Regions from separate parts of the Paenibacillus polygoni genome, predicted to be linked through region 2. Evidence: predicted binding sites of a transcription regulator. Region 2 holds the regulator's gene; the other holds the start of a gene.

Region 1 (4,372 bases), 290 kb from region 2:
ATTGCCCCAAGTGAACTCCTTGGAGAAGGAGATATGCGAATGGAAGTTGCTGCAGCGAAGAAACTCGCGATGGCTGCCAAACTAATCAAGCGTACCGATGGACGAGCTTTATTGTTGTTTAAAACGATGAATGAACTTCGTGAATTTAAAAAAGCAGCTTCTCATCATCCTTACTTTGCATCCTATAAGATGCTTTATGAAGGAGACCGGGAGATCAGCAGCTTGATTGCGGAATTCCAGAATACGGAGGAAAGTGTACTTTGTGCGGCTAGTCTATGGGAAGGACTAGATGTACCTGGACCTTCGCTCTCCAATGTTATCATTTGGTCACTTCCTTACCCGCCGGAGGATCCTGTATTTATGGCTAAACGGGAAGCTGCTGATTCAGCATATGAAGAAGTAGATCTGCCGTACATGCTGCTTCGTCTGCGCCAAGGACTCGGCAGACTCATTCGTTCTTCCACAGATGAAGGGATTGCTGCGATTCTGGATGCAGAAATTCTAGCTAATTCCAATGTGAGAGAGCGAGTCGAAGCCGTCTTGCCCCCTGGAGCTAAGCTCTCAGTAGAATCACTGTAGTATCATTATAAAAGAAGATAGAATCAACCTAAAAAAGACCTGTTTTGTACCCAGTTCAAGTCATAACGTTAGACTTGAAGCGGATCATAACAGGTCTTTTATTATTTTTAAATTTTGTGATGAATAGACAGAGGCAGAGGTGAAACGTTAGAACATGCCCATACTTAGATATCTTTCGCCCGTATCTGGAGCGATACAAAGCACTTTATGTCCAGGTCCTAGCCGTATTGCAATCTGCATAGCCGCCCACACCGATGCTCCGGAAGAAGGTCCAACCAGTAACCCTTCTTGTGAGGCGAGTTGCCGCATCGTATGAAGAGCCTCCTCATCCTTCACCTGGATAATTTCATCCCAGACGTCTGTATTTACGATGGGAGGAATAAAGCCGGGACTTGTTCCAACTAACTGATGAGGGCCTGGTTTACCGCCAGATAGAACGGGAGAACCTGCGGGTTCTACTGCATAGATTTTTATGCTCGGAAGGTGTTCGCGCAGAACCTCACCTGTCCCTGTAATCGTTCCTCCGGTGCCAGAAGTGGCCACAAAGGCATCCAGATTTCCTTCCATTTGGGTAAGGATTTCAAGTGCAGTCGTAGTCCGGTGTGCATCAGGGTTTGCGCTGTTCTCAAATTGCTGCGGAATAAAGCTGTGAGGAATGCTTTCTTTTAGCTCCTGTGCTTTACGAATTGCACCAGGCATCCGTTCTGAAGCGGGAGTGAGTACGACCTCTGCGCCATACGCTCTCAAGATTTGAATGCGTTCCTTGCTCATATTATCGGGCATGACAAGAATGGCTTTGTATCCTTTGGCTGCCGCATTCATCGCCAGGCCAATGCCCGTATTTCCACTTGTCGGTTCAATAATGGTTGAGCCAGGAAGCAGCAGTCCGTCAAGCTCTGCTTGTCGGATCAGATTGAAGGCAGCGCGGTCTTTTACACTTCCGCTGGGGTTAAAATACTCGAGCTTTACATAAACTTCAGCATGTTCAGAACCTAGCATACGCTGTAATTTTACAGCCGGTGTATCTCCGATAAGATCTGTAACATGCTCAGCAATTAACCGATTTTTATGTTTCGAGGGTGTTGTCTGCTTAGAATTCATGCCATAGTCCCCTTTACGATCCAAGTTCCTGTTATTATGACATGAAATTCTATAATGTGTAATGATATGTAATAAAGTGAGTTCTTCATAAAGGACATAAAAGAGGCGGAATGAACTCTCTCTTTACCTTTCTGAACCTGCAGACAGATCTATACCAAGATACGCACTCATTTCTTTTTTTACCTCTGTTTTAGCAAAGGTCCATAGAAGAAACAGGCGCCGCCGATATCCCCTGCATAAGTAGAGGGCTTCGATGCCTTCCTTTTGTTTCGACTCTTCATATACCCGGATTCCGCGGGTACGCATATCTGAACGAAGGCTCGTCAGGGACACGGTAACCTCAGATTGAAGCTTGGAAAGACGCAGTATATATACCTCAGGCATATGCAGAGCAACTTGCCTTATCGAATCAATATCCTGTTCAAGAACGTCTAGAATTAATGTGTAGATGAGATACTTTTTGATTAGCAAATGGTCCGCTTCAGAGGGAGCGGGAGGGGTGGATGGCACCGTCATCCTTTTCACTTCCTAGCAATCGGTAATATAAATAAAATTTGTTATTTATAATTTACAGAACATATGTTCCTATATTATACTATTCAATATAAGATGGCATTATACTTTTTGGCAAGTGGATAATCTAGGAGAAATCCTGGGCGAGTGGTTTAAGAGGGAGGGATTACTTATTGCTGCATCCTCTTGAAATATACGTTTGGGGTTTGGATACATAAGAAAAAAGGACGAGCATCACCTATTAGAAAAGTGAGCCGTCCTAACCTAGTTTAGATATGATATGCAGATGGTTCATACTTAAGCCATATATTGCGGTTTGTCATAGAGAGCTTCTTTTTCCAAAATGACCTTGTATGGACGCTCTTTGCCCTTTAGTGACGGCCCTAACGTAGTAATAGGCTGATCTGGTTTCTTGAAAAGGTCGCCTCTGTCACTTTCGGGTGCAGGTCCGGTGGAATCCGGGGCAGCGCTCAGACGCACCTTGGGGGCTCCTCTTTTCTTTGTGAGCCTTTGTCTGATCGGTTTCATCCCATTTCTCCTCCTAACAGGTCATGAATAGCACTGAATAATTGGCGATTATCATGGTCAATCTGCTGAAATAATTCGTCACCTGCCTCGAGATGTCCCACAAGATGCACGGTGAATACATAATTACTTGCTACAGGATAGCACAGCATATATTCTTTCTCAAGATAATCGTCATATAAGTTGACCTTGATTTTATTCTCTTTAAAAGCATCTACGGTAAGGATCCGGCTTGGATCATCCGGAGATTTCCCGTCGTTTACATCCAGTGAGTATTTACGTCCAATCTCTCCCACATTTCCTGCCACTTGCTGGAGATATCCGGATTCTGTGGTCCGATGAACGGTAGTTCCTCGGACAAGAAAATGAGGACGGGAGACAAATGTGGTTCTCAGCGTATCACTCATTCGGTGAAGCATCTGGTCATCAGCCTTACGGGAGCGCAGCAGTTCGCGAAAGAAGCGAAGCAGCTTGAGAAGCTGAATTCGTTTACTATCTTCTTCTTGGCGGACCTTGTTTATTTCCTTTTGAACCGAAAGGTCAGTCCATGGGCCTAGCATATCCATAACTTCTGTGATCTTATTACAGGCCACTGCCACGGCGGGGGCCCATTTCCCATCTGAGCGGATTTCATAATGTAAGGACCCGAGTCCAAGCAGATCGGATGGCATTCGCATGCCTTCCACTTGGGATGTATCTTCGAGTTCCTTCACATGCTCTGGTAATATAAAGAATATGCGTTTTCTACCTAACTTGCTCATAAAAAGACCCATCTCGAACAGGGTGTTATCCCGTACCGTTGCTACCACTTTGCCACGAATTTTCGCGACGTCATCTGGATGAAAAATGAAAATGGCGAAGTCATTATTTTGTACTTCTTTTTCGAGATCCTCAATCGTATAATTCCCCGGATTAAATACACCGGTATACCAAGGAGTCACTTCAGCCGCATATCTAAGGTTTTCATGCACCGCTGCGGCTATAGGCTTCGCTTCAAGAGAACATCCAATGAACGCTCTAGGCTTTTTAGTCATCATAGTCCGCTCCGCCTCGCTTAACGGGATTTCAGTTTATATTTAGATCTTTTTCTATATTATACCATTTACCCTTTTTTGACGAACCCAAAAACATCACATGGCAAAGAACGAGTCATTAGTACTAGTTCACTGCGACTGAAGCAACAGGAACATAAAGAGAATGTGCTACAAATTTCATAGATCAATATATGAAGGAAACCTTGTATCTTATGAAAAGGAAATTTGGCATCATGGTAACAAAGACAAAAAACCATACATTTATAGCAATATGCCGTTCCTAAACGCAGGAGCCCCCACATAAATTATAAGGGACAGGTCGTTTTTACTTTTTCTCTATGTTTAAAGCATGTTATAATAAGGGTAATCATATGTATTAGAACTGCTCGTGCGAGCAAAATATATGGTTAAACAAGAAAGGATCTGGATACCATGAGTCCCCGAAGGACAGAGCCCCAAAGGACGATTTGGAAACGCAACGATTCCTCCTATACTTAGCTTCCCTTACGTAAGTAGAACAAGTCACCCATAAATGATGACGGTACTTATGCGTAAGGAGAGGTTATAAATGAAAATTCGAAGGATGAATTCCTCTATAGAGCACCTCCCGCATAGGTACG
Region 2 (4,372 bases):
GTGAGAGCCAGATTACCACAGGGTTCGTTAAAGCCAAAACGAAGAATTTTATTTTAGTAGTGCTTATTTCCAATACGATGTTTTATTATAAAAGAGAATGTTAGTGTACATAGAATGGAGATTGTTGAAGATAGACTCGATATCTCGAATAAAAGGGAGCACTATAAAATACTTTTTATTCAAAAGTAAATTTATTGAATTATAATCACCTACAATATACTAAAAAAATCACCTGCAAAAATCTGAGAACTATAAAAGATTATGAAGGGTGAAGTAACACAATATCGAATAAACGTATATAGAATAACATTTAAAAAGCCCTTTGATGTTTTGGGTTATACACAGAACGCAAGTACATCAATGTGAACGCGATCAATGTTTGACACTGTACTAAAACTTGAAACCCTTGGTGCCTCTAAGCGTCAAGGGATTTTTTTGGAGAAATGTCTATTGCCATTAGTGCCCACAGAATGACCCCAAAGTTCTGTAGTCTTTATATTTTTTCTGTCATTTCTGTTCCTTCTCTTTTTCTAGAGCACAAGCAATGCAGTTCTCTACAAAGTTCAATACTTCTTCAGATACGGGATATAAACCTGACTCTAATGCAGGCAGCTTCCTGACTTCCCAAAACTTCTCCATCAATTTTTCGTCTCCATTAAAGGTTTCGTGTGACAAATTTATTAACTCGCAGGCAATATCATAACCTTCATCAGATTCAGGTGGGATAGATTGCTGTATACACCGCTCAATTCGGCGTAGTAAAGAAATATACTGCTGAGTAGTTTCGTTGTTACTACTTAGATTGGGGAGAGCACTTTGTAGAAATTCACTTTCGTCATCGTTAAAGTAATTGACCCATTGTTTAGATATAGGCTGTACGTTATGGGCTAGATGAGAAACCTGGTCCCAGGAAAGTGTTCCTTCTAGATCGATCATGTTGATTATGGAAGCGGTGTTAGAAATGCTGCTTTGAAGAGAAGTGAGCTGCTCTTGTAGATAATTATGATGTGCGACTAGAATATGGCGAAAAGAGAGTTTGTTTATTACATTTTGAATGTCTGCTAGTGGTAGTGACAACGATTTAAGAAGAGTTATTTTTTCGAGAGTGAATAGATCTCCTTCTGAATAATGACGACGCCCATTATCTTCCCTATAACTTGGTGTCAAGAGACCGATTTGATCGTAATAACGCAGTGTCCTTACGGAGATGTTCCGCAGTTTGGATACTTGTCCTGTAGTCCATCTATGCATGTTTCTATTTCCTCCTCAAAAAAGCTTGCAGGTAACGTAACGTCACCTAATATCATTGAATTATATCATAGAGGATTGAGGGGTTAAGAATGATTAGAACAGAAATATGGAAGAATACGGAACTGTGGACATGGCGTGAGCTAGCTGCTTTACTTGCTCTTGAATTTGTATTCGTAATGATTGTTATTAAATACGCATTACAGGCATTGTATGAGAAATGGTTAGAGAACACACTTTATTCAGGAACACTTACAGGGCTTACTATTGCGATTACGCTTTTGCTAGGATTGTATTTAATTTCTTTACGACCGAAAAAGTTGACGTGGGCGGATGTAGGAGTGAAAGGATTTCCTGCTAAAGATTGTTGGAGAATCGTGCTCTGGTTATTAGTCCTCATTGTATCCAGTGTAACGGCAGTTTATCTCACGAGCTTTTTTGGAAATACGGTGGACAACAGCAAAACAGAGAGTCTGCAGCAAAATGTCACTATATTTACTTTGATCATAGGTATTGCTTCAGCTGGGATCGTGTCACCAATCTATGAAGAGATATTTTACCGTGGTTTTATATATCAGTGGCTGCGGACTCGTATAAGTATGAGATGGGCGATTGTGATTAGTTCGCTAATCTTTACACTTGCACATTTTCCCACGTTGAATGCCATGCCGGTGAATTTTATTAGTGGAATTGTGTTCGCATGGGCCTACGAACGCACGGGATCGGTCGTGCCTGGTATGATTGTTCATGGAATGTTTAATACAATAGCGGTATTGTTAACAGCAATGGGTTAGAAACATAATTATTTTACGTTGAATACTGATGAATTTATGTATTACGGAATTTATTGGACGAATTAGAATGTTTTTAATAATTGGATACAAGCCAAAATTCCTTGTTATTATTTGAGTACATTTCCTACACATATAAAGGACCGGATGAATTTTAATGTAAAGGGGAATAAAATGGCAATTTTACGAGATATATTTAGCAATGGTACCTATGTTGAATTTAATTTTGTTAAGTGTATTCCAGGTAAATTTGAAGGTTGTCAGCTGAATTTTAAGTATTATCTAAATCATGAAAAAGTACATGACTTCATTTTTGGTTGGACAAATCTCACTATTGAAAATTACATTGAAGTAACAGCGGCTTTTCCGCTGGATATGTTAAATGACTTTATACTAAATAATTTATACATGTCTTTTGAGAATCACCTTTATGGATTGGAGTGGGAAAAGCGGAAAGAGAAAGATACATATCGATTACGATTATATGATTCCAGGATAGCCTGCCAACTGAATGTAACAGATACTGAAGTAAGGAAGTTTGGAAATGAATTAAGAATGGAATGGGAAAAAGGACTTATCAATGATGAGGTAAGTTGATCCTAATGATTAGTAGTGGAGTAAAACGAGAAAAGCAGAGATCTGCGTTATAAGATCTCTGCTTAAGAATATAAGTGCAGTAATTCATTTATATTTAACTATAAAAAACCAAAAAATAAAAAATCAATTAATGAAAATCACGGAAGAGACCAATAACTTTACCTAGTATCGTTACTTTTGTAAGCCGGAGAGGTTCATATGTAGGATTCTCAGGCTGAAGACGAACATGATCTTTTTCTTTGTAGAAAGTCTTCACTGTAGCTTCATCATCTTCCGTCATTGCTACGACAATCTCACCATTGTTAGCCGTTTGCTGCTGACGAACAATGACATAATCCCCATTGACAATACCCGCTTCGATCATACTATCGCCTACTACATTCAACATAAATACTTTCTCTTCTCCAACATATTGCATAGGGAGAGGGAAATAGTCTTCGATATTCTCTGTTGCAGTAATAGGAATACCTGCAGTTACCTTACCAACGACAGGAACTCTGACAACCGTCTGAGCAAACTGGCTTGTCTCATCTAACTCATCATGACTTAACAGCTCGATTGCACGAGGTTTCGTAGGGTCTCTGCGAATTAAACCTTTCTTCTCCAAACGATCCAAGTGTCCGTGAACAGTGGAGCTGGACGCGAGTCCGACAGCTTCACCAATCTCTCTTACGGACGGTGGATATCCTTTTAATCGAACTTCATTTCGTATAAACTCCAAGATTGCTAATTGCCTGCTGGACACCTTCGACATACCGTATCAACTCCACTTTATAACGTTTGGGAAAATTATAGCATAGAACCTCCGTTCGTACAAACGTTAGTTCTAAAATAGAACGAACAATTGTTCTAAAAAGTTATTGTCCAAAACACATGTTCGTGTTATAGTGATCAATATAGAAATGAGAACAAACGTTTGGAGGACGGTTTATATGCTTAAATACAGTACATACAATAGTATCTATAGCAATACTGAAGGAGCTCAGGATCATACTTTGTTTGGTAAGTTATTTCATCAAATGATGGATAATAATAGACGTTTTTTGGTTCGCCTTGTTATTATTCTTAGTGTTTCTTTTTTGTGTCTAACTGGGTTTATGACGGTGCTTACGAGCGCAAGTGAAATTGTTTCCTATCAAGAGTTTGTTGTATCTACAGGGGATTCCTTATGGTCGATTGCTTTAGATCATAAACCGTATCACATGGATACGAGAGAATATATAGATCGAATCAAACAGCTGAATGTGATGGAAACAAGTGATATTCAAACAGGGCAAGTATTAAGTTTACCTCATGTAGAGTAGGGGAAATGCTTTATATACTTTGAGCGTTTCTGAATGTTATCAGTTAAGTTATCTGAATGTTATCTGCTAATTAATGCAGTTCACTTTCATATACAGTTCATTTTATGCTATTTATATCATTTTTTTATGGACGACCGGCAAGGGCGCAATTCACAATTGTGTCCTTTTTTTGTTGTTTACATAACGAGGTTCAGCCATACAGGTATATACCTTGACAACCCTTTATTTACATGGCAAAGTTAAGTAGATTGTGCTTTTTTAAGGGGAGCAATTTAGAGGAAGGATGATAGTTTCCTTTATACTAAACTCATATTATTCCCGTGATAAAAGTATAGGTTTAATCATAGTTATGAGTGGAAAGTTAGTATATAACTACCATGATAGAATAACTGCAATGTACAGATTTTAAAGGGGGATTTTCATGGCAAGTTC

What was found. Region 2 encodes LexA, which represses DNA repair genes until DNA is damaged. Its sites were predicted from a motif close to CGAACATATGTTCG; they were not measured.
Region 1: QPK24_RS17065 (YhjD family protein) is a predicted target of LexA. The motif match lies at 2,382-2,395, and genes of this name have one in related genera.

What each region holds. Positions count from the first base shown of each region.
Region 1 is NZ_CP127162.1:3,552,795-3,557,166, reverse strand. It holds gene QPK24_RS17075 (ATP-dependent DNA helicase) at 1-579, shown strand, start outside; gene cysK (cysteine synthase A) at 727-1,680, opposite strand; gene QPK24_RS17065 (YhjD family protein) at 1,804-2,196, opposite strand; gene QPK24_RS17060 (hypothetical protein) at 2,491-2,721, opposite strand; gene QPK24_RS17055 (nucleotide-binding protein) at 2,718-3,755, opposite strand.
Region 2 is NZ_CP127162.1:3,262,161-3,266,532, reverse strand. It holds gene QPK24_RS15635 (MerR family transcriptional regulator) at 508-1,251, opposite strand; gene QPK24_RS15630 (CPBP family intramembrane glutamic endopeptidase) at 1,341-2,042, shown strand; gene QPK24_RS15625 (hypothetical protein) at 2,214-2,636, shown strand; gene lexA (transcriptional repressor LexA) at 2,764-3,390, opposite strand; gene QPK24_RS15615 (LysM peptidoglycan-binding domain-containing protein) at 3,569-3,940, shown strand; gene QPK24_RS15610 (hypothetical protein) at 4,362-4,372, shown strand, end outside.